Regions from separate parts of the Brachybacterium sp. NPDC056505 genome, predicted to be linked through region 2. Evidence: predicted binding sites of a transcription regulator. Region 2 holds the regulator's gene; the other holds the start of a gene.
The links. Region 2 encodes HrcA, which represses chaperone genes, less so after heat shock. Its sites were predicted from a motif close to TTNGCACTCGNNNNNNNCGAGTGCNAA; they were not measured.
Positions count from the first base shown of each region.

Region 1: a site for HrcA is predicted at 3,532-3,558, ahead of groES (co-chaperone GroES). Genes of this name have one in related genera too.

Region 1 covers NZ_JBHTSV010000022.1:21,107-39,131, reverse strand. Annotated here, with positions in the region: gene ACFQ53_RS11770 (pseudouridine synthase) at 1-540, opposite strand, end outside; gene ACFQ53_RS11765 (hypothetical protein) at 540-1,226, opposite strand; gene groL (chaperonin GroEL) at 1,486-3,075, opposite strand; gene groES (co-chaperone GroES) at 3,079-3,375, opposite strand; gene ACFQ53_RS11750 (metallophosphoesterase family protein) at 3,634-4,542, opposite strand; gene ACFQ53_RS11745 (ABC transporter family substrate-binding protein) at 4,806-6,524, opposite strand; gene ACFQ53_RS11740 (ABC transporter ATP-binding protein) at 6,736-8,502, opposite strand; gene ACFQ53_RS11735 (ABC transporter permease) at 8,517-9,521, opposite strand; gene ACFQ53_RS11730 (ABC transporter permease) at 9,529-10,515, opposite strand; gene ACFQ53_RS11725 (hypothetical protein) at 10,764-11,078, shown strand; gene ACFQ53_RS11720 (zinc-binding alcohol dehydrogenase family protein) at 11,094-12,074, shown strand; gene ACFQ53_RS11715 (SAM-dependent methyltransferase) at 12,071-13,345, shown strand; gene ACFQ53_RS11710 (DUF4129 domain-containing protein) at 13,351-14,067, shown strand; gene ACFQ53_RS11705 (hypothetical protein) at 14,064-14,576, shown strand; gene ACFQ53_RS11700 (AAA family ATPase) at 14,573-15,586, shown strand; gene ACFQ53_RS11695 (DUF58 domain-containing protein) at 15,583-16,929, shown strand; gene ACFQ53_RS11690 (hypothetical protein) at 16,929-17,489, shown strand; gene msrA (peptide-methionine (S)-S-oxide reductase MsrA) at 17,510-18,025, shown strand, end outside.
Region 2 covers NZ_JBHTSV010000003.1:207,880-220,849, forward strand. Annotated here, with positions in the region: gene ACFQ53_RS03890 (PhoH family protein) at 1-817, opposite strand, end outside; gene ACFQ53_RS03895 (histidine triad nucleotide-binding protein) at 814-1,206, opposite strand; gene ACFQ53_RS03900 (NADPH-dependent FMN reductase) at 1,355-1,897, shown strand; gene ACFQ53_RS03905 (ABC transporter permease) at 2,030-2,908, opposite strand; gene ACFQ53_RS03910 (ABC transporter permease) at 2,901-3,764, opposite strand; gene ACFQ53_RS03915 (ATP-binding cassette domain-containing protein) at 3,761-4,765, opposite strand; gene ACFQ53_RS03920 (hypothetical protein) at 4,762-4,890, opposite strand; gene ACFQ53_RS03925 (16S rRNA (uracil(1498)-N(3))-methyltransferase) at 4,988-5,788, opposite strand; gene dnaJ (molecular chaperone DnaJ) at 5,815-6,945, opposite strand; gene hrcA (heat-inducible transcriptional repressor HrcA) at 7,022-8,050, opposite strand; gene ACFQ53_RS03940 (DUF3097 domain-containing protein) at 8,133-9,023, shown strand; gene ACFQ53_RS03945 (DUF4870 domain-containing protein) at 9,174-10,307, shown strand; gene ACFQ53_RS03950 (iron chaperone) at 10,416-10,799, opposite strand; gene hemW (radical SAM family heme chaperone HemW) at 10,884-12,080, opposite strand; gene lepA (translation elongation factor 4) at 12,077-12,970, opposite strand, start outside.

The DNA of each region.
Region 1 (18,025 bases), on a different contig from region 2:
GCGGGCGAAGAGCCCCTGGTAAGCGGCGCGCTCGGCCGGGACGATGCCGAAGGCGAGCACGCCCGCGGTGCGGCGGTCCAGGCGGTGCAGCGGGGCGAGGGTCTCGATGCCCGTCGCGCGGCGCAGACGGATCAGGGCGCTCGCGAGCACATGGGCCCCGCGCGGCATCGTCGCCATGTCGTGCGGCTTGTCGACGACGAGCAGATGGTCGTCGTGCAGCAGGACCCGCGGGTCCGGGCCGTCGATCTCCTCGTCCCGCAGTTCGCGGTGGAACCAGAGCTCGTCGCCGGGCCCGACGGGATCGGACGCCGACCACGCCCGGCCGTCGGCCCTCACCACGTCGCCCGCGTCGAAGCGGGAGGCGAGCGCCGTGGCCGCGGGATCGAGCAGCGCGGGGAAGCGGGCCGCCAGGGCGTCGAGGGCGTGCGGCGCATCGGCCCCGTCCGCCGGCCCGACCTTCCAGCGCACGGGATCCAGCCCGTCCCGCTGGGGCAGGGGCGGCGCTGCGCGGCGCGCCCGGCGCCGGGCGGCGCGGCCCATCACAGGCCCCAGATCGCGAAGGTCACCGCGTTGTGGGCGATGTAGAAGAGCACGAGCATCGCGAGCAGGAGGTTCGGGTGGGCCTCGGCGAGGGAGATCCAGTCGCGGTGGGTGCGGCGCAGCTCCTCGACGCCGATGGACTCGATCTGCTCGATGGGCACTCCGGCGCCGCGGGCGCGGCGCAGCGTCTCGAGCTGGGCGCGGGGGCCGAACACGCGGCCGGAGACGACGGCGAGGCGCGTGCCGTCGGGCCGCAGCAGCTCGAGGGCGTCGAACATGGATCCGGAGTCGAGCAACTCGGCGGCACGGCCGGGGCGCCTGATGTCGCGGATCGCGACCACGCTGCCCACCTCGTCCCAGTCCGCGGTGCGGGTGCGGCGGCACAGGCCGCGCAGGCGGAAGCCGTGCTCGTCGACCTGCAGCCAGATGGTGAGGGTGCGCAGGGCCCACCCGATGGTCACCAGCAGCACGATCACCCAGATCAGCAGCGGGAGGGTGAAGACGGCGTCGTGGCCGAGGCGCGCGTCGTGCCACAGGTGCTGGCCCAGGAAGCTCGTGAGCACGAGGAACTCGAGCACGCCGGCGCAGAGCGCTGCGGTGATGAGGGTGCCGACGACGCCGCTCGCGGCGGGCCCGTAGACGCGCTCGGGCATCGCCTCGGGGGCGTCCGAGCTGATGGGGTCCACGGCGCTCCCTTCGTTCCTGCTCCGTGCCTGCGGCGTGCATGATGCGTGCGTGGCGACGGCATGCTGGGGTGCTCTGCCGACGCGCCGACGGGTTCTGATTCTAGGGTCCCGCTCCCCCGTCCCTGGGAGCACTCCGCATCGCGTCGCGCACCGCCCGGGGACGGCTCCTCCCGGACCGGTGATCGCCCGGCCCCGGACAGCGCGGCGCCCCGCCGGAGGGACTCCGACGGGGCGCCGCGCTCGAGGGGCGGGAGGGGACTCAGTCGTCCTCGTCCTCGTCCTTCTTCTCGACCACGAGGGTCTCGGTGGTCAGCACCAGCGCGGCGATGGAGGCCGCGTTGCGCAGGGCGCTGCGGGTGACCTTCACCGGGTCGATGATGCCGGCCTTCACGAGGTCGACGTACTCGCCGGTCGCGGCGTCGAGGCCGTGGCCGACCTCGGCGTCCTTGACCTTCTCGACGACGACGTAGCCCTCAAGGCCCGCGTTCTCGGCGATCCAACGCAGCGGCTCGACGAGCGCCTTGGCGACGGCGCGTGCGCCGACGGCCTCGTCGCCCGCCAGGCCCAGCTGCTCGGAGAGGACGGAGGACGCCTGCACGAGCGCGCTGCCGCCGCCCGCCACGATGCCCTCCTCGATGGCCGCACGAGTCGCGGAGACCGCGTCCTCGATGCGCATCTTCTTCTCCTTGAGCTCGACCTCCGTGTGGGCGCCCACCTTGATGACGGACACGCCGCCGGCGAGCTTCGCGAGGCGCTCCTGGAGCTTCTCGCGGTCCCAGTCGGAGTCGGTGGCCTCGATCTCGGAGCGGATCTGCGCGACCCGGTCCGCGACCGCCTGGTCGTCACCGGCACCGCCCACGATGGTGGTGGTGTCCTTGGTGACGACGACACGGCCGGCGTGGCCCAGCACCTCGGTGCCCACGGACTTGAGGTCCAGGCCGAGATCGGGGGTGACGACCTGGGCGCCGGTGAGCACCGCGATGTCCTGGAGCATGGCCTTGCGGCGGTCGCCGAAGGCCGGGGCCTTCACGGCCGCGCCCTTGAAGGCGCCGCGCAGCTTGTTCACGACGAGCGTGGACAGGGCCTCGCCGTCGACGTCCTCCGAGATGATGAACAGCGGCTTGCCGGACTCGACGACCTTCTCGAGCAGCGGGAGGATGTCGGCCACGGCCGAGATCTTCCCCTGGTTGAGCAGGACGTAGGCGTCCTCGAGGACGACCTCCTGGCGGTCCGCGTCGGTCACGAAGTGCGGGGAGATGTAGCCCTTGTCGAACTGCATGCCCTCGGTGAAGTCCAGCTCCATCGCCGTGGTGGAGGACTCCTCCACGGTGATGACGCCGTCCTTGCCGACCTTGTCGAAGGCCTCGGCGAGCAGCTCGCCGATCTCGCGGTCCTGGCTCGAGATGGCGGCGACGTCGGCGATCTGGTCCTTGCCCTCGATCTCGATGGCGACCTCGCCGAGCTGCGCGGAGACGGCCTCGACCGCGGACTCCATGCCGCGCTTGAGCGCGGAGGGAGCGGCGCCGGAGGCGACGTTGCGCAGGCCCTCGTGCACGAGCGCCTGGGCGAGCACGGTCGCGGTGGTGGTGCCGTCACCGGCGACGTCGTTCGTCTTGGTGGACACCTCCTTCGCGAGCTGCGCGCCGAGGTTCTCGTAGGGATCCTCGAGCTCGACCTCGCGGGCGATGGTCACACCATCGTTCGTGATGGTGGGCGCGCCCCACTTCTTGTCGAGGACGACGTTGCGGCCCTTGGGGCCGAGCGTCACCTTGACGGTGTCGGCGAGCTTGTCGACCCCGCGCTCGAGGGCGCGGCGCGCTTCCTCGTCGTAGATGATCTCCTTGGCCATGGATCAGGCCTCGACGATCGCGAGGATGTCGCGGGAGCCCAGGATCAGGTACTCCTCGCCGGAGTACTTCAGCTCGGTGCCGCCGTACTTCGAGTAGACGACCTTGTCGCCGACCTTGACGTCCAGCGGGATGCGCTGGCCCTTGTCGTCGAAACGGCCCTCGCCGACGGCGACGACGGTGCCCTCCTGGGGCTTCTCCTGGGCGGTGTCCGGGATGACGAGACCGGACGCGGTGGTCTGCTCAGCCTCGGTGGGCTGGACGACGACGCGATCCTCGAGGGGCTTGATGGAGACCGACATGCGGCTCACTCCTTCGTGTTCTAAGACTCGACGTGAGTTCTGGACGGGTTCCCGGTCCTGGTCGTCGTCGCGGTGCCGACCCGGGGGAACCCGGTCGCGGCGGCCATCTGGCACTCTCGGCCGATGACTGCCAACGACGCCACTCTAGAACCCGCTCTGGCACTCGCGCAACACGAGTGCTAACCCTCGGGACGGCTGTTCGCCGTGGGCCGAGAGCGAGGTCGGCCGGGGGCGGCGGCGGGCCGGCACGGAGCGGGCTCAGCGCCCGGCGGCGCCGAGGATCTGCGCGACGACGTCGGGCCCGAACTCGTAGACGGGCCGCTCGGGATCCTCGCGGGTGTCGCCGCCGCTGGCCCACTCGGCGCTCGTGGCGCGTACGCCCGGGGCTCCGGGGGCGTCGATCTCCACGAGCTGCGCGCCCGAGCGCGCCCCGGCCCGCTCGACGCCGCCGGCGGCGAGAGGGTCGACGACGTTGGTGATACCGGGGCCGACGAGCACGGGGATGCCGGCGATGCTCCCCGTCATCGGGTGGTGGTAGTGGCCGGACAGGATCGCGCGCACGTCGCTCCCCGCGAGGGCGTCGGCGAGCGCGTCGAGGCCGTCGAGGTCCAGGCCCCGCAGCAGTGGCGTCGCGCCGACGAGCGGCGGGTGGTGGATCGCGAGGACCGTCGGCCCGTCCGCCTCTCCCTCGGCGGAGACTCCCCCGGCGGGCGCACCACTGGCGGCCGGTGCGGCGAGGACCTCCCGCAGCCACTCCAGCTGCTCGGGGTCGAGGTGCCCGTAGCCGGCGCCCGGGACGCTCGAGTCCAGGATGATCACGCGCCCGCCGCGGGGCAGCGCGTGAACCCGGTCCTGCCAGGGACCCCCGTGGTCTCCGGGGCCCGCGACCTCGGCGTATGCGGCGGGCACGTCGTGGTTGCCCATCGTCACCACGAGCGGCGCACTGAGCGATGCGGCAAAGGGGTCGAGGAGCTCGTGCAGCAGGCGGTAGCTCGCGACGCTGCCGTCGTCCGAGGCGTCGCCCGTGTGGACCACGACGTCCACATCCTCGATCCCGCGCACGCGCGCGAGGACCGCCCGCAGGGCGGCGGCGGTGTCGATGCGGTCGTAGTGGCGGGAGGCGGGGTCCCCGTAGAGGTGGGTGTCCGTCAGCTGCAGGATGCGCATGGCGCCAGCCTACGAGGGGAGGCCGACGGAGCGGGCCCGTCGTGGCTCACCCGTGGCGCCCGAGCACCCCGAGGGCGAGGTACATGAGTCCGGCGAGGGCGAGGCCCGCGCTCACCCAGGTGATCGAGCGCGCGGCCCGTGGCGATCAGCGCGCGCATGTACTCCGCTCTCCTCTGTTGGGGACACCTTCGTACGCCCCGGCGCCGCACACGACGCAGGGCCGCCCCGCACGGTTGCGGGACGGCCCTGGGCGAGGAGCGCGATCAGCCCTTGAGCTTGTCGGAATCCTTCACGTAGCCGACGAGGGTCCAATCGATGTCGGCGAAGCCCTTGGCACCGAAGTTCGCCAGGTCGTCGTTCTGGACGTAGAAGTCGTACGACTGCCACAGCGGGAGCGTGCCGGCCAGCTCCCACAGTCCTGCATCGGCCTGGTTGATGAGGTCGAGGCGCTTGGCGTGGTCGGTCTCGACGGCGGCCTGATCGATGACCTTGTCGGTCGCGTCGTTACCGATCTTTCCGAAGTTCTGACCGCCCTTGGTCTTCCAGATCGAGTCGCCGCTGGAGAGGAACGGGTTGCCGATCCAGCCGAACAGCGTGATGTCGAACTCCTGGGCGCCGATGTACTTCGAGAAGAGATCTGTCGGCGGGACCTTCTGCACCTTCATGTTGATACCCACAGCCTTGAGCTGCTCCTGAACCACGGGCACCACGGCTTCATTGGTCTTCGAGCCGTCGTTGTAGACGTACGTCAGCTCGAGCTGCTTGCCGTCCTTCATGGCCTTCTCGCCCTCGAGCTTGTAGCCCGCTTCCTCGAGCAGCTTCTTGGCCGCGTCGGGATCGTACTTGCCGTAATCCCCCGAGTTGTCCTTGTACCCCTCCTGGTTCGTCATGAGGAGGCGGTTGTTGAGCTGCTCGGGGTTCTTCGGGTACGGCATCGTGGAGTTCACCGAGAGGAAGACCTCCTCGCGATCGATGGCCCGGAAGAAGGCCTGGCGCACCTTCTGGTCCGACAGCGGGCGGCCCTTCGATCCGTTCAGGGTCAGGTGGGTCCAGTCCGGTCCGGCGGACTTCCGCAGGGTCGCGCCGTTGCCGATCATCGGCTTCACGACGGAGTACTGGGCAGGGACCGTGGTGTTGAGCGCGTCGAGCTGACCGTTCTGGAAGGAGGTCGCCGAGGCGGAGGGGTCTTCGATGGTCGTGAAGAGGACCTGGTCGAGGAGCGGCTTGTCTCCCCACCAGTTGTCATCCGGCTCCAACAGGACCGTCTTGTTCGCCGCATCGATCTTGCCCACCTTGAAGGGACCGGCGGTGACCTTCGGCTCCTTGAGCCATCCCTCGTTGTACGCCTTCGCGGACTCCGCGAGGGAATCCGGCATGACGGAGATCAGACCCATCCAGTCCGCGTACTTCTCCTTGAAGGTGATCTTGGCGATCAGCTCGCTGTCACCCTGCTCGACCTTGTCGATGAGCGTGTACCCCTCGGTCGACGCGACCTGGTACTCCTCGTCCTTGCCGCTCTGGATCGTGATCACATTCTCGATCGACTTGAAGTCGATCGGGGTGCCGTCCGACCACTTCATGTCGGGGTTCAGCTCCACCTCCACGACCTGCGGGTCCTCAGAAGTGAGCTCGATGCGCTTGGTGTACTGCGGATTCGCGGCGACCTCACCCTTGGCATCGGCCTTGATGAGGGAGGGGTACACGAGCGCCATCATCTCCGAGGTGTTCGCCTCCGCTCCGTCGACGTGGAAGGAGTTCCAGTTCGCGGGGAACGCGTTGTTGGACAGACGCAGCGCGCCGCCCTCGCCCAGCTCGCTGCGATCCTTCGGGTTCATGTCATTGGAGTCAGCCGCAATGGCCTCGCCATCGCCGCTCCCACCGGACCCTCCGCCCTGGCCGTTGTCCTGGCTGCAGCCCACGAGGGCCACACCCGTCACGGACAGCGCTGTCGCGCCGAGCATGGAACGCCGCGTGAATCGCATATGTCTCTCCTTCATGCGCGCACCCCGATCCTTTCGGGGCGGCTTCTCGAATCCCCCTCGGCGCCCGTTCCGACCTCCGATGGCCAACGTGACGTGGTGCACAAGGTGTGACCAGCATACGAACGGTAGGTCACAACGTCGTCCATCTGAGCAGGGTGTTATCCATTCGCAACGTTCTACACGCGGGGCACCATCCAGGCGCGGATGGTCCTCACGAGGTCGACAGGCTCCCGGTCCCGACGCCGCCGTGGCCCTGCCCCTGGAACGCCTGGGCATCGATCACGTTCCGACTGCGCGTGCGCGCGACTCGGGGATCCGGGATCGGCACGGCGGCCAGCAGCTCCTTGGTGTAGTCGTGCTGCGGATCGTCGAAGACGCGCTCCGTCGGCCCGGACTCGACGATCTGCCCCTTGCTCATCACGGAGATGCGGTCGGAGATGTGGCGGACCACCGAGAGATCGTGCGAGACGAAGAGGTAGGACACGCCCAGGCGGGTCTTGAGGTCTGCGAGCAGCGCGAGCACGCCCGCCTGCACCGTCACGTCCAGGGCCGACGTCGGCTCGTCGAGGATGATGAGCTTCGGATCGCAGGCGAGGGCGCGGGCCACGCCCACGCGCTGCCGCTGGCCGCCGGAGAACTCCGTGGGAAAGCGCGAGGCGTGCTCAGGCTTCAGCTCGACGGTCTTGAGCAGCCAGTCCACCCGCTCGTTCATCTTCTTCGTGCTGTACCCCTGCACCCGCATGGGCTCCTTGAGGATGTCGCCGATGGGCATGCGGGGATCCAACGAGGCCATCGGATCCTGGAAGACCAGGGTGACCTCGGAGCGCAGCTTCGCCCGCTCCTTTCGGCTGAGCGAACCCGTGGGCCGTCCGTCGATGCGGATCTCGCCCTGCTGCGGGGTGCGCAGCTGCATGATCTCCATGAGAGTGGTGGTCTTGCCGCAGCCCGACTCCCCCACCAGGGCCATGCATTCGCCCTCGCGGATGTCGAAGGAGATGCCGTCGACCGCGCGCTGCTCGCCCACCTTGCGGCGCACCACGGCGCCCTTGGTGATCGGGTAGATGCGGTGGAGGTCCTCGACCTCGAGCACGACGGGTCGGGCCTCCCGCGGACGGGAGTCCTCCGAGGTGGCGACCTCCGCGACCTTCCGCATCGCCGCTCCGGCCACGCTCCCGCCCTGGGCGCCCTGATCGATCCGCGGGACGGCCGAGAGGAGGTTCCGCGTGTACTCCTCGCGCGGCTCGTAGAAGATCTGTTCGACATCTCCGGTCTCGACCATCTGCGCGTCCTTCATCACGAGCACGCGATCCGCGAAGCCCGCGACCACGCCCATGTCATGCGTGATGAGGATGGTGGCCGCGCCCAGCATCTCCTGCGCGGACTTCAGCAGCTCCATCACCTGGGCCTGGATGGTGACGTCCAAGGCGGTGGTGGGCTCGTCGGCGATGATCAGCTCGGGCTCGTTGGCGATCGCCATCGCGATCATGACCCTCTGGCGCATGCCGCCCGAGAACTCGTGCGGATACTGCTGTGACCGGCGCTGGGGCTCCGGGATTCCCACAGACTCCAACAGCTCGATCGCGCGATCGGCCGCCTTCTGCTTGCTGACGTCCGGGTGATGGATGCGCACCACTTCGGAGATCTGGTCGCCCACGGTGAAGACGGGGGTCAGCGCCGAGAGCGGGTCCTGGAAGACCATCGAGATGGTGTCACCGCGCAGCTGGGAGAGCTCGCGATCGTTCATCATGAAGATCTTCTTGCCCATCAGCTCGATGTCGCCGGTGATCTGGGCGGAGCCGGGAAGCAGGCCCATGACGGCCAGCGAGCTCACGGACTTGCCGGACCCGGACTCCCCGACGATGGCCAGGGCCTCGCCGGGGCGGACCTCGTAGCTGAGGTTCTGCACGGCCTGGACATGGCCCGCCTCGGTCTCGAAGCCGACGCTGAGGTCCGTGACGGTCAGGATGGGATCGCTCATTGCTGCTGTTCCTCTCAGACCCGGCTCGAGCCGCTGGTCGGGTCGAGGGCGTCGCGCAGCGCTTCGCCCATCAGATTGACGGAGATGACGAGGGCTGCCAGCACCATGGCCGGCGGAATCCAGGTCCAGGGGGCGGCGATGTTGTATGCCTGCAGCACTGTGCCCAGCGAGACGTTGGGGTACTGGATGCCGAAGCCGATGAACGACAGGCCGGTCTCCCCGAGGATCGCGGCGCTCACGCCCAGCGTGGTGTCGATGATGATCCAGCTGGCGATGTTCGGGATGATGTGCCGCACGATCGTCGTCACCGGGTTCACGCCCATGAAGCGCGAGGCCTCCACATACTCGGTGCGCACCAGTTGCTGCGTCATCGCCCGCAGCACACGGGCGGTCAGCATCCACGAGAAGACCGCGAGCAGCGGGATCAGCCACAGCCAGCTCGCCTGCTGGAGCACCGGGCTGAACAGCATCAGCAGCAGCAGTGACGGGATCACCAGGAACAGGTTGATGAGGTTCACCAGCGCGCCGTCGACGAAGGCGCCCCAGCGGCCCTTGTAGCTCACATACCCGGCGACGGTGCCCACGATCAGGGCGAGCACCGTGGTCAGGAGCGCGGTGCCCGCACCGATGACGAGCGAGATCCGCAGGCCCACCATGGTGCGCGCGAAGATGTCGTAGCCGTTCTCGTCGACACCGAACCAGTGGTATTGCGAAGGGCCCGTGAGCGCATTGCGGAGGTCCCGCTCGAAGGGTTCGTACTGGTAGGCCATCGGGGCGAAGATCGCGCCGAGGATCAGCAGAAGCACCACCACCATGCCGATCAGAGCACCGGGGTTGCGCAGGAACCGCCGGCGCAGCAGCTCGCCGCGGCCGATGGATTCGAGCGACCGCGCATCACCCTCGGGCGGCTCGGCCTCGCTGGGCGGCATCCCCTCGAGCACCGAGTTCGCCCGGTGGTCGGTCTCGACCTGCAGAGCGGCGGCGTCGTCCGTGCCGCGCATGTCCGAAGGATTCGTCATCGTGCGATCACCTGATCCTCGGGTCGAGAATGCCCTGCAGGAAGTCCGCGAACGTCGCGGAGAGCAGAGTCAGAATGCCGGTGTAGAGCACGACGCCGGCCGTGCCGTTGATATCCGCGATGCCCACGGCCGAGACCGCATAGCGCCCCACGCCCTGCCAGTTGAACATCAGCTCCACGAAGAGAGAGCCCGTGAAGGCGCTGCCCACCGCGAAGGCGAAGTACTGGCCCATGGGGATCAGCGCCATCCGCAGTCCGTGGCGGTTCATCGCCTTGCCGCGCGTCAGGCCCTTGGCGCGGGCCGTGCGCAGGTAATCGCTGCCCAGCACATCGAGCGTGGTCACCTTCATGTACCGCGAATAGCTCGCGGCGGCGAAGATCGCGAGCACGATCGTGGGCATCACGATCGCCTTGGATTCATAGAGGAACGCGTCCCAGCCGTGCAGCAGCGGGTTGACCGGATTGATCGCCGGAAGCCCGAAGCCCGTGCGGTTCTGGATCGCCTGGTTGATCTGCTGGACCACCAGGATGACGACAGGCGTCGGGAGGGAGACGATCACGAAGGACAGCAGCGTCGCTCCGCGGTCGCCGAGCGAGTGGCGACGCACTGCAGTGAGCATCCCGACGGCGACGCCCAAGACGGTGCCGATCACGGTCCCGAGCACCACGAGTCGAAGGCTGATCGGGATCCTCTGCTTGAGAACCTCGAGCACGGGACTCAGATCCTTGTTGGTGCCCGTGGTGACGCCCAGATCGCCGCGCACGAGGCCGCCCAGCCAATTGGCGTACCGCTGGAAGACGGGGACGTCCGGGTTGATGTTGCGGACGTTGAGGTATGCGTCGGCAGTGGCCTCGGGGATGGGTTTCGTCGCGATCGGCGGGTACAGCACCTCTTCGGGGTGCATGAGCGACGCCGCCAGCAGGTAGGCGAAGCTCGTCGCCAGGAACACGAGGATCACGTACGTGAGCACCCGTATCGAGATGAACCTAACCACGGATGCTCCTCGGGACGTGCGTCGTCATCTGCCAGCAATTCCTTTCACTGCCCATGGGGCCGGCCGTCGCGCAGCACGGGCTCCGTGCTCGAGAAGGGGCACGGCACCTGTGCCGTGCGGGTCACCGACCCCCACTCGGGCGACCGCTGCTCAGCGCCTCAGCGGCGCTCGGCCCCACCATAGTGGCGTGGATCGGTGATCCCGTGCACAGTACGGGTCCGGTGTACCCGAATCGTTATGCTCCTGTCATGACAGCGGTCCATGTGCTCGTGCTCGTGGCCGGCGTCGTCGCCGCGATCGTCCTCTCCGACCTGCTGGGACACCGAGGCATCGGGGCCTGGCCCGTCGGCCTCCTCGCCCTCGTGCTCGTCCCGGTCGCCGGATACTTCTACAGCCCGTGGATCGCGGCGCTCTCCCTGGGTCTCGCCTTCGGTGCAGGAATCATGCTGCTGGGAACGCGCATCCGCAGCCTGATGCGCGAGCGGCGCATCGTCCGGGACGCCCGCGAAGCCCGGAAATCCGCGACGGAGTCGATGCTTCGCCGCAACGACGGGGCCCCCTGATCCACAATGGATCCCATGCGCCAGATCACCCTTCCCGCGTTCGGCGATCCCGACGTGCTCCGCCTCGAGGACGCCCCCGCCCCGCAGCCCGCCCCCGGCGAGGTCCTCGTCCGCGTCGCCTTCGCTGGGCTCAATCCCCTCGACTACAAGCTGCGCGACGGCTCCTCCGGCCGCGCCTCCGCGCTCACCCTGCCCGCCGTGCTGGGCCGCGAGATGGTGGGCGAGGTCCTCGGGGCCGGCGAGGGCGTGGACCTGGACGCCCTGGGCATGCCCGTCGAGACCCGCGTGTTCGGCGTCCGCGACCTCGGCGACATGCGCGGCACCTATGCCGAGCAGGTCGCGATCCCCGCCGCCGACCTCTCCCCCGTCCCCGACGGCGTCCCCGCGGCCCAGCTGCCCGTCTTCGCGGGCCTCGCGCTCGCGGGCTCCACCGCGCTCACCGCCCTCGAGGACGACGCCGAGCTCGCGCCCGGCATGACGCTGCTCGTCCACGGCGGCAGCGGCGGCGTCGGCCAGATGCTCGTCCCGCTCGCCCTGCGCGCCGGAGCCCCGACGGTCTGGGCGACGGGCCGCTCCGCGAACGCGCAGCGCCTGCGGGACCTCGGCGCGCGGCCCATCGCCTACGACACCGAGGACTGGGAGCAGGCGATCGACACTGCGACGGAGGGCCGCGGCGTCGACCGCATCATCGACGCCCACTACTTCGACACGTTCGTGCCGAGCCTCGATCATCTCGCGCCCGGCGGCAGGATCGTCGCCCTGCCGAGCCTCGCCGACGTCGCCCCGGCCCGCGAGCGCGGCATCGATGCGCGCGTCACGAAGATGGCCCCGAGCCCCCAGCGCCTGGCCGCGCTCGCCGATGCCGTCGCGGACGGCACCCTGGACGTCGAGGTCAGCACCGTCCTCGCCCCCGCGCAGATCGCCGAGGGGCACCGCATGCTCGAGGACGGCCACACGCGCGGCAAGATCGTCCTGGACCTCAGGAAGACCGCGTGACCGAGGGCCCCGGGACCCAGGGGCTCGAGCAGGTTCTCGAGCCCTCCGGCTGGAAGCTTCTGCAGTCCCTGCCGCCCTACGACGAGCGCGAGGCGCTCCGTCTCGGCGCGCGCCTGCGCGAGGCCGGGCACGCCCCGGAGCTCGTCGCCGCGGTGCTCACCCAGGCGAAGCTGCGCGCGAAGGGCCGCGACAAGTTCGGCGAGTTCGCGGATCGCATGCTCTTCACGGCCGACGGTCTCGAGCAGGCCACGCGCCTGCCGATCGCCGCGCTGCACGCACGGCGTTTCCGCGACGCCGGCATCTCCTCGCTCGCGGACCTCGGCTGCGGGATCGGCGGGGACGCGATGGCCGCCGCGGCCCTGGACCTCGAGGTGCTCGCCGTCGACCGCGACCCGACCACCGTCGCCGTGGCCACCGTGAACCTCATGCCCTTCGAGGGCGCCCGCGCCGAGCTCGGCCAGGCGCAGGACCACGACCCCGCCCGCACCGAGGGCATCTGGCTGGACCCCGCCCGCCGTCGGCCGGCGGCGGGCCGCGCCTCCGGGAGCGTGCGCCTGCGCGACCCCGAGGAGTACTCGCCCCCGCTCTCGACCGTGGTGGACCTCGCCCGCCGCCTCGGGCAGGCCGGAACCGGCCGCGGCGGGGCCCACGAGAACGGCGCTCTCGGAGCGAAGCTCGGCCCGGGCATCGACCACGACGCCCTGCCCGCGGACACCGAGACCCAGTGGCTGTCCTGGCACGGCCAGGTCCTCGAGGCGACCTGCTGGTTCGGCCCGCTCGCGTCCGAGGGCACCCAGCGCAGCGCGCTCGTCATCGACCGCGGGGGCGCGCGCCGCCTCGCGCCCCGCGGCACCCCCGAGGCCGACCCGCACACCGGTGACCTGGGCGCGCACCTGTACGAGCCCGACGGCGCCGTCATCCGCGCGGGCCTGCTGGGAGAGGTCGCCCGCGATCTCGACGCCCGCACCCTCGACCCCACGATCGCCTATCTCACGAGCGACCAGCGGATCTCGACGCCCTTCGCCTCCGGCTACAGCGTGCGCGACGTGATGCCCTTCTCCCTCAAGCGCCTCTCCTCCTATCTGCGCGAGCACCGGCTGGGGATCCTCGAGATCAAGAAGCGCGGCACCGCCGTCGAGCCCGACGAGCTGCGCAGGAAGCTGCGCCCGCGCCGCTTCGGCGAGGAGCGCGCCACGCTCGTCCTCACCCGGATCGCCGGCGAGCAGCACGTCATCGTCGCCTCCCCGCACCCCAGGCCGCCGGGAGACTGATCCGCATGCACCCACTCCCGCCCCGCAGCGCCGCGGCCGCGACCTCCCTGATCGCCCTCGTGGCGCTCGTGTGCGTCGTGCTCGGGGCGGGCCGGGTGCTGGGGCCCGTGCTCGAGGGCAGGGGCTGGTTCTTCGACATCGACGTGGACCGCGAGGCCGAGACCGCGCCCCCGCCCACGCAGGCCTCGCAGACACCGCCGGCGCCCCCGGACCCCGGTTCCGGGCATCTCGCCGCGACCGTCCTCCTGGTGCTCGCCATCCTCGCCGGCATCGCCGTGCTCGTGCTCGTGATCTGGGTGCTGAGACGGGCCCGGATGCTGCGCAGCGCCCGTCGGCCCGAGGCGGAGGCGGGTGACGCGGAGGCCGAGCTCCTCGAGGTCGAGGACGCCCACCGCGCCCTGGCCCGCGCCCGGGAGTCCCTCGAGTACGCGGCCACTCCGCGCGACGCGATCATCGACGCCTGGCTCGCCCTCGAGCGCGGGATCGCCGAGGCCGGGATCGTCCGTCGGCCCGAGCAGACCACCACCGAGTACGTGGTCACCGTGCTGCGGGACATCGATCTCCCGGACTCGGACCTGCGGATCCTCGCCGGCCTCTACGGGCGCGCCCTGTTCGACGACCGCGCGGCCGACGCCGAGGCGTTCGACGAGGGCACCCGGTCCAGTGCCCGCCGCGCGCTCGAGCGCCTCGCGGACCGGCTGCAGGAGGTGACCGCCCGATGAGCCGCGTCCTGCGCTCCCTGCTGGTGCGCCTCGCCCTCGCCGTGTGCGCGACCGCCGTGCTCATGGGCGTGCTCGGGATCTTCGGGCACTTCCTGCACCCGTGGCTGCCGCTCGCGGTGACCCTCGTGATAGCCCTCGTCTCCTGGCTGATCTCCCCCGAGCTCGCGGTCGCCGACGCCCTCGAGACCCCTCTGCTGGACGACGACCCGGAGGCTGTCAGCCCCTACGCCGCCGACGTCACCGTGCGCCGGCTCGAGGAGATGATGCACGGCGCCGGGCCACGTCGGCGCATGACCGGGCGCTCGCTCGGGCGCATGCTCGCGCTGGCCGCCGCCGAGCGCGACCACCGCGACCGCGCCGATCACACCGGGCAGGCACCGCCGCTGCCCGAGGACCTGCGCCGTTTCCTGCGGGCCTGCGAGGAGCCCGGCACCGGCTCCGTCCCGGCCGTCACCCGCCCCGCCCTGCAGCGCTGGCTGCGCGCACTCTCACCCCAGGAGGACCGTTGACACAGGCCGATCAGACACTCCCCGTGGATCCTCGCGAGGCCTCCGCGATCGCCGCACGCGTGCTCGACGCGGTCGAGACCGCCGTGGTCGGCAAGCGCGAGGTGCTCGAGTCCGTGCTCGCCGGCGTCCTCGCCGGCGGGCACGTGCTGCTCGAGGACCTGCCGGGCCTCGGCAAGACCCTCGCCGCCCGCTCCCTCGCCCGGGCGCTCGGCCTGCCGTTCACGCGCGCCCAGTTCACCCCGGACCTGCTGCCGGCGGACCTCACCGGCGCCGAGGTGTTCGACCAGCGCACTGGCGATTTCGTGTTCCGGCCCGGCCCCGTGTTCACGGGCCTGCTGCTGGCCGACGAGATCAACCGCACCCCGCCGAAGACCCAGTCCGCCCTCCTCGAGGCCATGCAGGAGAGGCAGGTGACCGTCGAGGGCACGACCCGTCCGCTGCCCCGCCCCTTCCACGTGCTCGCCACCGCCAACCCCGTCGAGCACGAGGGCACCTACCCGCTGCCCGAGGCCCAGCTGGACCGGTTCCTGCTGCGGCTGTCCTTCGGCTACCCGAGCGCCGACGAGGAGTGGGACGTGCTCGCCCGCCGCCTCGAGCGCCGCACCGAGGACCAGAGCGTCCCGCGCGTCATCGACGCCGAGCAGCTGCTCGCCGTGCAGGCCGCCGTCGAGTCCGTGCACGTGAGCGACGACGTCGGCCGCTACGCCGTCGCGCTGGTCGGCGCCACCCGCCGCCACGCCCATGCGCTCGTCGGCTCCTCGCCCCGCGGCACCCTCGCCCTCGTGATCTGCGCCCGGGCGCTCGCGGTCATCCGCGGCCGCGCCTTCGTGCTCCCCGAGGACGTCAAGGACCTCGCCCACGCCGCCCTCGACCACCGCGTGATCGTGCGGCCCGAGCTCTGGCTGCAGTCGGTGACCGCGGCCTCGATCGTCGACGCCGTGCTCGCCGAGACGCCCGTCCCCGCCGCGCACCGGGACCAGGACGGCCAGCAGGAGCCCCAGCGGGCATGACCTCCGCTCCCCCGCCCTCCGCCGCCACGCCCGCGCTGCTGCGCGCGGTCGTGGTGGGCACGCTGCCCGCGGTGCTCGCCGTGATGGCGGGCCGGCCCGAGCTGCTCGTGCTGGGCCTCCCGCTGCTGGCCTGGGCGGTGCTCGCGGTCGTGCGGCGCCTCGCGCGCGGCGGGGCCGAGGGCGCGGACCTCGCGTCGGTGCGCGTGCGCAGCACCGAGCGCTCGATCGCCGAGGGCGGGACCGTGCGGATCGTCGTGGATGCCCCGGGCGCCCCGGAAGCCTCGAAGTCGGGGTCGAGCGGATCCCTGCTCGGCGTCACCGTGCCGCTGCCGGCGCACGCCTCCCTCACCCCGCCGCTCGGCTCGCGGGCCGACGCCGGCAGCGTCCCGCTCACCGTCACCGCCCGCCGCTGGGGCCGGTACGAGATCGGCCCGGTCCACGTCGTGCTCGCCGATCCCCTGGGCGCCCACCGCACCCAGTGCCGGCTCGACCCCGTGCTGCTGCAGGTCTCGCCCGACTCCTCGCTGCTCGAGGCGCCGCCGAACCTGCCGGCCCCGATCGGCGTGGCGGGGGTGCACCTCTCGGCCCGACGCGGGCAGGGCACGGCCCTCGCCGACGTGCGTCCCTTCCAGCGCGGGGACCGCCTGCACCGCATCAACTGGCGCGTGACCTCGCGCACCGGGACCCTCCACACCAACGCGACGTTCGCCGAGCGCGACACCGACGTGCTCGTGGTCGCCGACACCCTCCAGGACCTGGTCGCACCCGGCCTCGAGGCCACCGCGGAGACCAGCCTGGACCTCACGGTGCGCGCGATCGCGGCCGTCTCCCGCCACTACCTGGGGATCGGCGACCGCGTGGGCCTGCACGACCTGGGCAGCAGGATCGGCACCCTCCGCGCGGGCACGGGGCCGCGGCAGCTGCGGATCATCGTGGACACCCTCGCCCGCGCGCGCCGCACGTCCGGGCCCGTCACACGGGTGCAGAAGGTCGGCGCCCTGCGCGGCTCGACGCTCGTGGTGGTGTGCTCGCCGCTGCTCGACGATCGGGTGGTCGCCCAGATCGGCGAGCTGCGCGCCCGCGGCGCGGACGTCATCGTGGTGGACACCCTGCCGCCGAGCGTCGGCGACCCCTTCTCCGCGCCGGGCGCCGGGACGGCCCGCGATCCCCAGCGCTACTGGTCGGAGGCGTGGACGCTGCGGCGCCTGCTGCGGGAGTCCACCGTGCGGGCGCTGCGCGAGCAGGGAGTCCCCGTGACCGCATGGGAGGGACCCGGATCCCTCGCCCCGGTCCTGCTCTCGCTCTCCCGCGCCGCGAGCGCCCCGCGGATGAGGAGGACCTGATGCGCAGCACCCTCGAGTCGATCGCCCAGCTCCTCGCCGACCTCGGCCACGTCTCGCGCGCCCAGTGGTCGCTGCGTCTGCTCGCCGCGCTCTCGCTCGTCGCCGCCCAGCTCCTCGCGTGCGGCGGGCGCCCCCTGGACGGGGTGCTCGCGGCGCTCACCTCGGCGGCGGTGCTCGTCGGCGGACTGGTCCAGAGCATCCGCCCGGACGCTTCGATCGGAGCGCTCGCCCTGGCCGGAGCGGTCGTCGCGGCATGCGCGTCCGCCGACGTCCCGGTGCTCGGCGGCGTCGCCGTGCTGGTCCTGGTCACCCACGTGTGCTGGTCGCTCGCCGCGATCGTCCCCGCGCACGGGACGATCGGCCGTCGTGCCCTCATCACCACCGTGCGATGGGCCGCGGCGGCAGCCCTGCTCGCCCTCTCCTCGGGCCTCGCCGTGGTCCTCCCCCTCGCGGGGACGAGCACCCCCGCTTGGACGATGGTGCTCGGGATCCTCGCAATGATCGCCCTGGTCGCCCTGCTGCTCGTGCCCCACGGCACATCCCCGCGCCGGGGCCGCTGAGCCGGCGTAGCGTGGCGCGCATGTGGCAGATCATGGACATGCTGAACGCCCACAAGAAGGACATGGTCGCCCCCGAGGACGCCCTGCCCGGCCGCGACCGCTCCCCCTACCCGCTCGCCCGTGAGCACGCCGTCCTCGGCACGGACATGCTCGACACCCCGCCCGATGCCGAGGAGATCATCCTCGCGGGCGGCTGCTTCTGGGGCATCGAGCGCATCGCCTGGCAGATCCCCGGGGTGTGGACGACCTCGTCCGGCTACGCCGGGGGCTTCACGCCGCACCCCACCTACGAGGAGGTCTTCTCCGCGAAGACCGGTCACACCGAGGCCGTGCGCGTCGTCATCCAGGGCTCGACGCAGGAGGAGCGCAACGCCGTGCTGCGCCGCCTGCTCGAGGAGTTCTGGCAGCAGCACGACCCGACCACGGCCATGCGCCAGGGCAACGACGTGGGCACCGAGTACCGCTCGGCCGTCTACTGGACGACGCCCCATCAGGGCGAGATCGTGCGGGACTCCGCCCGCCGCTACCAGGAGGCC
Region 2 (12,970 bases):
CCATCGTCGAGTTGAAGCCGAGGCGGGTGAGGAACATCTTCATCTGCTCGGGGCTCGTGTTCTGGGCCTCGTCGAGGATGATGAAGGCGTCGTTCAGGGTGCGCCCGCGCATGTACGCCAGCGGCGCCACCTCGATGGTGCCGGCGCCCATCAGGCGCGGGATCGACTCGGGGTCGAGCATGTCGTGCAGCGCGTCGTAGAGGGGGCGCAGGTAGGGATCGATCTTCTCGTTGAGGCCGCCCGGGAGGAATCCGAGCCGCTCCCCCGCCTCGACCGCGGGCCGGGTGAGGATGATGCGGTCGACCTGCTTGGTCAGCAGCATGCGCACCGCGACGGCGACGGCGAGGTAGGTCTTGCCGGTGCCGGCGGGGCCGATGCCGAAGGTCACGGTCGAGTTCTCGACGGCGTCGATGTACTGCTTCTGGCCGAGGGTCTTGGGGCGGATCGTGCGCCCCCGCGAGGAGAGCACGGCCTGCGAGAGGACGGTGTCGATGCGCTCGCCCGCGGCGCGCTCGTCGCCGTAGAGGGCGGCCGCGCGGCCGACGGCCTCGGGGGTGACGGTCTGGCCCTGCTGCGCGATCTGGATGAGCGAGCGCACGATGTGCTCGCCGCGGCGCACGGCGTCGGCGGTGCCGCGCAGTGTGACCCGGTGACCGCGCACGACGATGTCCGCCTCGGGGACCGCCCCCTCGAGGGCGTCCAGGGCGCTGTCGGACTCGCCGAGCACCTGCAGGGGGCTGAGGTGGTCGGGGATCGAGAGGTGCCTCTCGGTGAGGGCGGGCTCGGGGCCCGGTGCGGGAGTGGCGGGGTCGCTCACATCTCTCCTTCTGCGAGCTCTCCGCCCGCGAGCACGTGCGCGTGCACGTGGAAGACGGTCTGGCCGGCCTGTGCGCCGGTGTTGAAGACGAGGCGGAAGTCGCCGTCCGCGAGCTCGGCGGCGAGGTCGCCGGCCACGGAGGCCACGTGGGCCAGCAGGGACGGCTCGTCCGCGAGCTCGCGGACGTCGCGCAGGTGGGTGCGCGGCACGACGAGGACGTGGACGGGCGCCTTCGGCGAGAGGTCCTTGAAGGCGATCACCGACTCGTCCTCGTGGACGCGCTCGGAGGGGATCTCCCCCGCGATGATCCTGCAGAAGACGCACTCGGGGTCGACGCGGATCGCGGCCGCGGAGCCGGGCGTCGGGGCGCTGGCGGGCTCGGTGCTCATCATGGTCTCGATTCTACGGGCCGCGGGCCGACGGGGCGTGCGCGTGGGGTCGACCACAGCTGGTTCATGATCCTGGCTTTCGAGGGTGCCAAGGAGTTGACTGGCCCCGACTGGTTCAGTTGTCAACTATTTTCGTGAGGTCCCCGGAATGCCCAAGCTCGGAATCATCCTCTCCAGCGCCCGCCCGAACCGCGTCGCCGACCACGTGGCGCGCTGGGTCGCCGATGCGGTCGACGACCGCTTCGAGGTGGACCTGATCGATCTGCGCGAGGTCGCGCTGCCCGCCTTCGACGAGCCGCAGTCCCCGAAGTCCGGGGCCGACAAGACCACCGACCACGGCCGGACCTGGGGCGAGCGCATCGCCGCCCTCGATGCCGCCGTGATTCTCACCCCCCAGTACAACGGCTCGTACCCCGGCGCCCTCAAGAACGCCGTCGACTTCCTCTACGGCGAGTGGAGCGGCCTGCCGCTTCTGCTCATCGGCTACGGGTGGAACGCCGCGAACGAGGTGCTCCCCCTCCTGGAGACCCTGATGACCCGCGTCGGCGCCGACGTCGTCGACACGCTCGGGCTCGGCTTCCGCGAGGACCTCTCGCTCGAGGGCGAGCTGTTCGTCGGCGAGGAGAAGGTGGCGCGTCTGGCCGCGGACCTCGCCTCCCTCGAGGAGAAGGCGCTGCAGCCGGCCGCCTGAACCGCAGGGCGCGCGCAGGAATGCGCGCAGCCGCGAGCAGCGGCATCGACCACCGGGCGGGCCCGGGATCCCCGAGGGGTCCCGGGCCCGCCTGTGTCCGGGCGCGGGCGGGGACCCGGTCGGCGGAGGGCCTCAGTTCCCGGGGCTCGTGTACCAGCGGGACATGAGGCGGAAGCAGAGCACGCCCGCCACCAGCAGCACGGGCCCCGCGAGCGGCGAGAGCACGGCGACCGCCGACGGGACCACCGCCTCGTCGGCCCGTCCGAGCACCACGGTGATCGGTAGGTACGCCATGAACGCGAGCGGGATCAGCGCCGTCAGCAGCCAGCCGCCGACGACCCCGAAGATGCTCATCGGGTAGGCGCCGAAGTCCGTGAGGATGCGGTCGATCGTGTCCTTGACGCGAGTGATCGGCCCCCAGCGGAAGTCGAGTCCCGAGATCGCGATCTGCATGCCCGCCTCCACGAGGCCGCCGCCTATCGCGGCGAGGGCGAGGTAGACGATGCGGCCCGGCGTCCAGGCGACGTCGACCATCCCGGCGGCGGTCACGAGGATCGCGAGGCCCAGCACCAGGTCGCCGATCGTGCCCGGGTTGAACATTCGGGTGAGCAGCTGCATGAGCGGCGGCGCGGGCCGCAGCAGGAAGCGGTCCCAGATGCCGTCGCGGATCGCCTGGGCGCTCCCGCGGTGCTGGCCGAAGTTGATCGTGCAGACACCGTGCGCGGTCAGACGCAGCCCGTAGAGGAGAGCGACCTCCCCCACGCTCCAGCCGGCGATGGCGCCGAATGCGTTCAGCAGCACGCCGATGAAGGCGAGCTGCGTGCCCTGCAGCGCCGCGCTGCCCAGGAACGTCATCGCGAGGTTCACGCGGTGCACGCGCATGCTGCGCCAGGTCGCGCGCACCAGGATCGTGTACGTGCGCCAGGCGGGGACGGGTCTCGCGAGGGTCTCGGCCCGACGCGCGGCCCCTGTCGGCCCGGCGGGTTCCGAGGTTCCGTGCGTCTCAGCCACCGAAGATCACCAACCGTCGGATCGCGCGGCGCCAGACGAGCGCCGCCAGCACGATCAGCAGTCCGATCCACAGCAGCTGGCCGCCGATCGCGCTGACGGTGTGCCACCCGGGGTCGGGGTCCACGTAGAGGGAGATCGGCACGAAGATCTGCGCGGAGAACGGCAGCCAGCCGAGCACCGCGCGCAGGGCGCCCGGCATGAACCACAGCGGTATCAGCGCTCCGGAGCTGAACTGGGCGAGCATGCGGTAGACGAGGAATGCGCCCCCGACCTCGAGCGTCCAGAAGCCGACGAGGCCCACGGTGAAGTTCATGATCTGGGCGATCACGAGGCCCAGCGTGATCGAGACCGCGAAGGCGACGCCCGAGGCGAGCGTGGGCGGAGGATCCACGGCGCCGAGGGCGAGTCCGACGACGAGCGCGCAGCCGGCGGCGGGCAGCTGCGCGAGGCTCGAGCCGAGCTGCTGGGCCAGAGCCATGGGCACCGCGGAGACCGGCCGCATCACGTCGAAAGCGATCGCGCCGGTGCGCAGCCTGCCGTATAGGGTGTCGAAGACGAAGGGCTGGAAGACGAGAGTGGCGAGCACGCCGAGGACGGCATAGGTGATCGCGACGGACTGGTCGACCCCGGCGACGCTCTCCCGGCTGCCGTAGACCGCGGTCCACACCAGGTGCACGAGGATCACCTGCAGAACGGCCCCGACGATGCCGCTCCACATGGAGGCCCGGAACACGAACTGCGAGCGCCAGGACTGCCCGCAGGCGGCAGCGAGCGCGCGCGCCGCGAGAGGCAGTGGCAAGGAGCTGCCCCCGAGGGGCGTGTCCTGCGCAGGGATGGTCTGCGCGCCGGATGTCATCGGCCGCTCCGTCCGACGCTCCCGCTGAGGTAGATCCGGCGGATCACGTCCTCGACGCCCGGCTCGCGGGAGGTGATGTCGAGGACCTCGAGCGCGTCGGAGAGCCTGCTGATCGCTGCCGGGGCGGGGATCCGCTCCGGGTCGAAGCGGAAGGCAGTGAGGTGGTCGTCGCCGTCGGGCCGGGTGGTCGTGCGCTCGATGTCGCCGACGTGCGCGAGCGTCGGCTCCTCGCGCGTGCGCACGACGATCTCGCGGTAGGGCGCGTACTCCCGACGGAGCTGGGCGAGCGTGCCGTCGTAGAGGATCCGCCCCTCATCGATGATCACCACCCGGTGCGCGAGCTGCTCGATGTCGGCGATGTCGTGCGTGGTCAGCAGCACTGTGGTGCCGGCGTCCCGGTTGCGCTGGGCGATGAACTCGCGGATGCGCACCTTGGCGACCACGTCGAGCCCGACAGTGGGCTCGTCGAGGTACAGCACGGGCGGACGGTAGAGCATCGCCGCGACGATGTCGCCGCGCATCCTCTGGCCGAGGGAGAGCGAGCGCACCGAGGTGTCCATGAAGGACCCCATGTCCAGCAGGTCGACGAACTCGTCGAGGGCTCGGCGGTAGTCCTCGCGTCCCAGTCCGTAGAGCCGGGAGATCAGTTCGAAGGAGTCCCGCAGGGGCAGGTCGGTCCACAGCTGGGTGCGCTGGCCGAAGACGGCGCCGATGTTGCGTGCGTTCGCACGCCGGTCCTTCCAGGGCACGATCCCCTCCACCTCGACGTGCCCGGAGGTGGGCACGAGGATGCCGGTGAGCATCTTGATGGTGGTGGACTTGCCGGCTCCGTTGGGGCCGAGATAGCCGACGATCTCGCCGTCGTCGATCCGCAGCGAGATGTCGTCGACCGCGCGGGTGAGGACGCGGCGCGTGCTGAACAGCGAGCGCACGGAGGACAGGGGCCCCTCGACGCGCGCGGGCCGGGAGAACTCCTTGACGAGGTGCTCGGCGCGAATCATCCGCCGAGCATCCCGGCCGCCGCTCCGCCGTCGGTCCCCGATCCCGTCGACAGCGGGACGCCCGGTGGGATCACGGTGCGCCGGATCATCGAGGAGGGGAGGGACGGAGCGGCGCGCAGCGACATGGGTCGCTAGGCTTCCATGGCGTGACCCAGCACACAAGGACATTCGGTGCGTGCCCCGGGGTCGGGCCACACATCGAGCCCGCTCAGAGGGCCGCTCTCAGCCCCAGCGGCCGATGAGTGCGCTGATCACGGAGAGGGCCGCGGGGCCTGCGGTCGAGGAGCGCAGCACCTCGGGGCCCAGCAGCACGGATCGCGCCCCGGCCTCCTTCAACTGCGCGAGCTCCTCCGGGGAGATGCCGCCCTCGGGGCCGACGACGACCACGATCTCGGGCACAGCGGCAGGCACCTCGTCGGACCGGAGGGCCCGCAGCTCCTCGGCGAGTCCCATGAGCCCCACCGACTCCTGCTCGTGCAGCACGAGGAGCAGGGCGCCCGCCGCGGAGCGCGCACGCAGATCCTCGACGAGCTGGGCGCTCGTGCGCGCCTCGTCGACCACGGGGATCCCGCGCCGACGGCACTGCTTGACGGCCGCACGCACAGTGTTCTCCCAGCGGGCATGGCCCTTCCGCAGCTTCTCGCCCTTCCAGACGGACACCGAGCGGTGCGCGATCCAGGGCGTCACCCGGTCCACGCCCAGCTCGGTCGCCGACTCGATCGCCTGCTCGTCGCGTCCGCCGGTGGCCAGCGCCTGCACGAGGGAGAGGCGCGGTGCGCGGGTCACCGGATCCGAGGGCGCCTCGAGCAGACGCAGGGACAGCTCCTCCTTGCGCGCCTCGGTCACCTCGGCGCGGGCCTGACGGCCGGCCGCATCGCTCAGCAGGATCCGCTCCCCCGCGCGGATGCGCGCGACCTTCGCCGCATGCCTGCCCTCCTCGCCCGCGAGGTCGTACATCGAGCCCTCGCCGAGCGCGGCGAGGGCGTCGTCGAGCACCAGGAAGGCGGCGGGGGTGTCGGGCACGGCGTGGCTCCTCGGCGGATCGGGTCTCAGCGCTCGCGGAGGCGATCGCGCAGCTTGCCGAACACGCCGTGGGATCCGCGCCGGCCGGACGTGGCGGCGGGCTTCTCCTCGTCGCGGACGCTCGCGAGCTTCTCGAGCAGCTCGCGCTGCTCGTCGTCGAGCCGGGTGGGGATCTGCACGTCGAGCTCGACGCGGATGTCGCCGCGGGTGCTGCGGCGCAGCGGGGTGACGCCGAGGCCCTTGAGGACGATCTCCTCGTCGGGCTGGCTGCCCGCCTGGATCTCCACGGTGCGCTCGCCGTCGAAGGTCTCCAGGGGGATGCTCGCGCCGAGCGCGGCGGCGGTCATCGGGATCCGCAGACGGGTGACCAGGTCCGAGCCCTCGCGCACGAAGACGTCGTGCTCAGCGACGGAGAGCTCCACGAAGAGGTCGCCCGCGGGGCCGCCGGCCTCCCCGACCTCTCCCTCACCGCGCAGCTGGATGCGGGTGCCGTCCTCGACGCCCGCCGGGATGCGCACGGTCACCGTGCGCTCGCTGGGGGTGCGACCGTGGCCGGAGCACTGGGTGCAGGGGGATTCGATGACGTCGCCGTGGCCGCCGCAGACGGGGCAGGGCGCCATCGTCACCATCTGGCCGAGCAGCGACTGGGCGACGCGCTGGACATGGCCGCTGCCGCTGCAGTTGGTGCAGCGGGTGGGGCTCGTGCCGGGCTCGCAGCAGGAGCCCTGGCAGCGGTCGCAGGTGACGGCGGTGCGGAAGGTGACGTCCTGCTCGGTGCCGAAGACGACGTCGCGCAGGCTCACCTCGGTGCGCCGCAGCACGTCGCCTCCGCGGCGCTGGCGCGGGGTGGGGCCCTGTCCGCGGCCGCGCATGCCCGAGGCGCCGGCGAACATGTCGAAGATGTCCGAGAAGTCGAAGGACGCCCCGCCGGGGAACCCGCCCATGCCGGGGCCGCCGCCCATGTCGTACTGGCGACGGCGGTCGGGGTTCGAGAGGGTCTCGTAGGCCTGGGAGACCCGCTTGAACTTCTCCTGCGCCTCGGGGTCGGGGTTGACGTCCGGGTGCAGGGTGCGGGCGAGCTTGCGGTAGGCCTTCTTGATCTCGTCGGTCGAGGCCTCGCGGCTGACGCCGAGCAGCTCGTAGTAGTCGTCGTTCACGAAGGGGTCCTTGCTGTGGCGGTGGTTCGGTGGGGCGCGGGCGGAAGCGTCGGGTGCCTCATCTCGGGGACGAGCATCAACCCAGGAAGCGGGAGACGTAGCGCGCGAGGGCCTGGACGGTCGAGATGCCGGTCACGTAGTCCATCCTGGTGGGGCCCAGGATCGCCAGGTGCGAGCCGTCACGGTACCCGGCGCCCACGAGGGACGCCTGGGTGAGCGCGTGCTCGGGGATCTCCTGGCCGATGCGGACCTCGACGGCTCCGGGCTCTGCGCGCATCGAGCCCAGCAGGCGCAGCAGCACGAGCTGCTCCTCGAGCACGTCCAGGAGGGGCTCGACCTGGGTGGTGAAGTCCCCGGCCGAGCGCGCGAGGTTCGCGGCGCCGGCCATGATGATGCGGTCCTCGGTGCGGCTGTCGGCGAGCCCCAGCAGGGCGTCGACGACCTCGCGGCACGCCTCCTGCACCGCGGCAGGGCTGCGGCCGACGAGCTCGGCGAGCGGCCCGTGGAGATCGGTGACCTCGCGGCCGACGACCGCCTGGTTCATGCGCGCGCGCAGGTCCGCGTAGAAGTCCGTGTCGAACTCGGAGGAGCGTCCCGCGAGGAGCGGGATGGTGCGCTGGTCGACCTGACCGGACTCGGTGATGAGGACGACGAGCAGGAGCGCGTCGGCCACCTTCACGAGCTCGACGTGGCGCACCCGGGCCTGCCGCACCGCCGGGTACTGCACGAGGGCGACCTGGTGGGTGAGCTGGGCGAGCAGACGGACGGTGCGCGTCAGCAGCTCGTCGAGATCGCCGGCGTCGTCGAGGAAGGAGCGGATCGCCCGCTTCTCCGGCGAGGACAGCGGCTTGATCGCGGCGACGTGGTCGACGAAGGCGCGGTAGCCCTTGTCGGTGGGCACGCGACCGGCCGAGGTGTGGGGCTGGGTGATCAGCCCCTCCTCCTCGAGCAGCGACATGTCGTTGCGGACCGTCGCCGCCGAGACCCCCAGATCGTGGCGGTCCAGCAGGGATTTCGAGCCCACGGGCTCGCGGGTGGCGACGTAGTCCTCGACGATCGCGCCCAGGATCTGCAGCCTGCGCTCCTCCACGTGCTCACCTCCCATGCGCTGGCACTGTTCGCTTCCGAGTGCCAATCCTACGCGTCACCGACGCCGCTCCACGAGAGGCGTTCGCCACCGGTGTACGGTGTCGGCCGTGTCACCGCGATCCTTCCCCGACCGCTACGGCCAGGACGTCCTCTCCTCGCCCGCGCCCTCCCACCACCGCCGCGCCCCGCAGGCCGCCGATGTCCCCGCGCAGCGGGATCTCGTCGTCGAGGAGGCGTCCTCGGGCTTCACCGGTGCGATCGTGCGCCTCGAGAAGATCGCCGGCGAGCTCGTCGTCGAGCTCGAGGACGGACGCGGCCGGCGCCGCGGCTTCCCGATGGGCCCCGGCTTCATGATCGACGGCAGACCTGTGCGCCTGGTCCCGCCGCAGCGCGCCGCGGCCGCCGCCCCTGCCCGGCAGCGCTCGGCCTCCGGCTCCGTCTACGTGCAGGGCGCGAAGGCCCGCACGGCCCGCGCCTCGCGGATCTGGGTCGAGGGCAAGCACGACGCCGAGCTGGTGCAGAAGGTGTGGGGCCACGACCTGCGCATCGAGGGCGTGGTCGTCGAGATGCTCGACGGGGCCGACAACCTCGCCGAACGCGTGCGCGACTTCGCCCCCGGCCCGGGCCGGCGCCTGGGCGTGCTCGTCGACCACCTCGTCAAGGGCTCGAAGGAGACGCGTCTGGCCGAGGAGACCATGCGTCTTCCCGGGGCGCGCGGGAACGTGCTGATCCTGGGCCACCCGTACGTCGACGTCTGGCAGGCCGTGCGCCCCGCGCGCGTCGGACTCCAGGCATGGCCCCACGTGCCCCGCGGCACCGACATCAAGGTGGGGACGCTGCGGGCGCTCGGCTGGCCGCACGCCGAGCAGGCCGACATCGCCGAGGGCTGGCAGCGGATCCTCTCGACGGTCCGCTCCTACGCCGACGTCGAGCCGACCCTCTCCGGACGCATCGAGGAGCTCATCGACTGGGTGACCACCGAGTCCTGAGCCCGGCGATCGGGGGCTTTCCCCCGGGGGACGCCGCGGAACTCCCCCGCGCGCGGTCGTGATCCGCCCGATAGGCTCGTGGCGCACGTGAACCCGCTCGGCCTGCGCGACCGCGCTGCGGAGCGATCGAACCGGACGAGGAGCGATCCCATGAGCGAGAACAACGGACCCGTCGACCCGTATCGGCCGACGCAGGAGGGCACGGACGAGAGCGCGTGGACTGCCGGCCGCCCACAGGCCGACGCCGCACCCGAGGGCGCCCCCGGCGCCGAGGGGGCGGATGCGCCCGGCGGCGGTGCGACCGCAGAGAGCATCGCCGCGGACGGTGCGCCCTCGGCGGGCGCCGCGGACGGCACGTCCGCCGACGAGGGCGGGGCCTACGCCGTGGAGAACGAGTTCTCCGCTCCGCGTCCGGCGGACGACGGACAGGCATCGGACCCGACCTGGGGACCGGCTCCGGATCCGGCGACGGCGTCCGACGAGTCCTCGGCGTACGGCCAGGCGTCGCCCTACGGGCAGGCCTCTCCGTACGGGCAGGCCACTCCGTACGGGCAGGCCTCCCCCTCTGGGCAGGCGTCTCCCTACGGCGCGGGCGAAGCGACGCAGTCGTCCGCCGCGGGCGCGGCTCCGAACGGTGAGCAGAGCGGCTACGGCTACGGCCACGGCGGGCCCGCGCAGAGCTCCGGGCAGGCCGGCCCCCAGGGCGCGGCTCACCCGAACCCCGCCGATGGGCAGGGCGGATACCAGGAGAACTCCGGGTACGCGCAGAACACCGGATACCCGCAGGGTGCGAGTGGGCAGCAGGGCGCCTACCAGCAGATCCCGGGCCCGACCCCCGCGGGCGACTGGTCGAACACTCCCCCTCCGCACATCAAGGGCGTGTACCCGGGGCCGCTCACCGGGCAGCCCACGGCCGAGTCCGACGTGAAGCTGTGGTCGATGCTCGCGCAGCTCGCCGTGGTGATCGGGTACATCGTCAGCTTCGGCACGCTCGGCTGGCTCGGGCCGCTGATCATCTTCCTGGTCTTCAAGGACCGCAACCGCTTCATCCGCTTCAACGCGGCCGAGGCGCTCAATGCGGCGATCGCCGTGGTCATCGCGGAGATCGTGCTGACGATCGTGTGCGGGATCCTCGCCCTGATCTCCCTGGGGATCCTCTCGTTCCTCTTCGTGGTGGTCGCCGTCCCCGCGGTCCTGCACATCATCTTCGCGATCATGGGCGCCGTGAAGGCGAACGACCGCCAGTGGTGGAACTACCCCATGAACATCCGCCTCGTGAAGTGAGCCGGTAACCGCGCGAGCGGTCGCCGTATCGGACGACGGGAGGGCCCGGGATCATCTGGATGATCCCGGGCCCTCCCGTCATCCGCACGATGCCGGTGCCGGCGTCCCCTACCTCCAGGTGACGCCGTCCACCTCGTACTCACGGAGACGATGACGCATCATCTCGCGCAGCAGGTCAACCGGGGCCGGCCGCCCGTACGGGAGCTTCACGGTGCCCTTGCCGGTCTCGAAGTCCTCCAGCTGCGCATCGAAGGCCTCGCGGGTGCTGGGCGTGAAGGCCGCGTTCGCGTGCTTCGCGTGGGTGCTGACCACGAACAGGATCATGCCCTGCGGATGCACCCAGGCGATGTTGCCCCACTTCAGCTGCTCGCTCGCCTCGGGGACGACCTCGCGCGCGAGCTCGCGCAGCTGCTGGGCGAGCTCGAGGGCGGGGCCGTCCAGCCCGGCGAAGTACTCGTCGACGGTCTTCGGCTTTCCGGTGCGCGCGGTCATGCCAGCAGTCTGGCACCGGCCCTGCGCCCGCGCACGGGATCCCGTGCATCCACCCGGAGGACGCGGCGCCGGAGGCCCTTGACGTCAGGGCACGAGGTCGCGGATGACGGCGTCGGCCAGCAGGCGGCCCTCGCGCGTGAGCACCGCCCGGCCCTCGACGAGGGCGTCCGGATCGAGGTGACCGCGATCGCGGTGGACGGCGAGCATCCCGCGGGTCTGCGCGGGGACCTCCTGGACGGGAAGCCCGTCTGCGATGCGCAGCTCGAGCATGATCCGCTCCAGGAGGCGATCCTGCTCGCTCAGCTGCTCGGACTCCTGGACGGGAAGGACACCCTGGGCCAGGAGCCCCGCGTAGCGGCTGGGGTGCTTCACGTTCCAGGCCCGCATGCCGCGGCGATGCCGGTGCGCACCGGGGCCGATCCCCCACCAGTCCGCACCGCGCCAGTAGGCGAGGTTGTGCCGGCAGCGCTCGGCGGTGGTGCGCGCGAAGTTCGAGACCTCGTACCACTGCAGACCGTGCGCCCTGGTGAGGTCGTCGATGAGCTCGTACTTGTCGGCCATGTCGTCAGGATCGGGCTCGGAGATCTCGCCGTGGCGCAGCCGACGGGCCATCGCCGTGTTCCCCTCGATGATCAGCGAGTAGGCGGAGAGATGGTCGACGTCGCAGGCCAGGGCCGCGCGCACCGACGTCTCGACGTCGGCGACGGTCTCCCCCGGCGTCCCGTAGATCAGATCGAGGCTCACCGAGAGCCCCGCCTCCTTCGCCCAGGCGACGGCCTGCGGGACCCGCTCGGGATCATGCGTGCGGTCGAGCGTCGCGAGCACGCTGCGCACCGCGGACTGCATGCCGAAGGAGACACGGGTGATGCCGCCCTCGACGAGGGTGCGCAGCGACTCGGGCGTGACCGAGTCCGGGTTCGCCTCGGTCGTGACCTCGACGTCCGGCGCGAAGGGCACGAGGGAGCGCAGATGGGAGAGCATCGCGACGAGATCGTCGGCGGGCAGCAGGGTGGGCGTGCCGCCGCCGAAGAACACCGTGGAGACCCGGTCGTAGTCGATGCCGTGGGCCGCGTCGTCCGCGAGGGTCAGATCCATCTCGCGCATGGCGTTGGCGGGGTACTCGCGCTGGGACCCGCCGCCGCCCAGCTCGGTCGCGGTGTAGGTGTTGAAGTCGCAGTATCCGCAGCGCACCGCGCAGAACGGCACGTGGATGTAGACCGAGAGGTCTCCGACGCCGTACGGCGTGGAAACCGATGAAGGGACAGCGGAGACCGCGCTCACTTCTTCTTCGCGTCCTTGCTGCCGCTGTCGCCGCCGCCGTCCGAGGAGAGCGCGGCGATAAAGGCCTCCTGCGGCACCTCGACGGAGCCGATGTTCTTCATGCGCTTCTTGCCCTCCTTCTGCTTCTCCAGCAGCTTGCGCTTGCGCGAGATGTCGCCGCCGTAGCACTTGGACAGCACGTCCTTGCGCATGGCACGGATGTTCTCGCGGGCGATGATGCGGGAGCCGATGGCGGCCTGGATCGGCACCTCGAACTGCTGGCGAGGGATGAGGTTCTTGAGCTTGCCGGCCATCTCGACGCCGTAGTGGTAGGCCTGCTCGCGGTGCACGACGGCGCTGAAGGCGTCGACCGGCTCGCCCTGCAGCAGCATGTCGACTTTCACGAGGTCGGCCGCCTGCTCCCCCTCGACGTCGTAGTCGAGGGAGGCGTAGCCCTTGGTGCGGGACTTCAGCTGGTCGAAGAAGTCGAAGACGATCTCCGCGAGCGGCAGCGTGTAGCGCAGCTCGACGCGATCCTCCGAGAGGTAGTCCATGCCCAGCAGGCTGCCGCGCTTGGACTGGCACAGGTCCATGATCGCGCCGATGAACTCGCTCGGGGCCAGCAGCGTGGCCCGCGTGATCGGTTCGCGGATCTCGCGCACCTTGCCCTCGGGGAAGTCCGAGGGGTTGAGCACGTCGACCTCGGTGCCGTCCTCCATGGTCACGTGGTAGATCACGCTCGGAGCGGTGGCGATGAGGTCGAGGTCGAACTCGCGCTCGAGGCGCTCGCGGATGATCTCGAGGTGCAGCAGCCCCAGGAAGCCCACGCGGAAGCCGAAGCCCAGGGCCGTGGACGTCTCCGGCTCGTAGTTCAGGGCCGCGTCGTTGAGCTTGAGCTTGTCCAGCGCGTC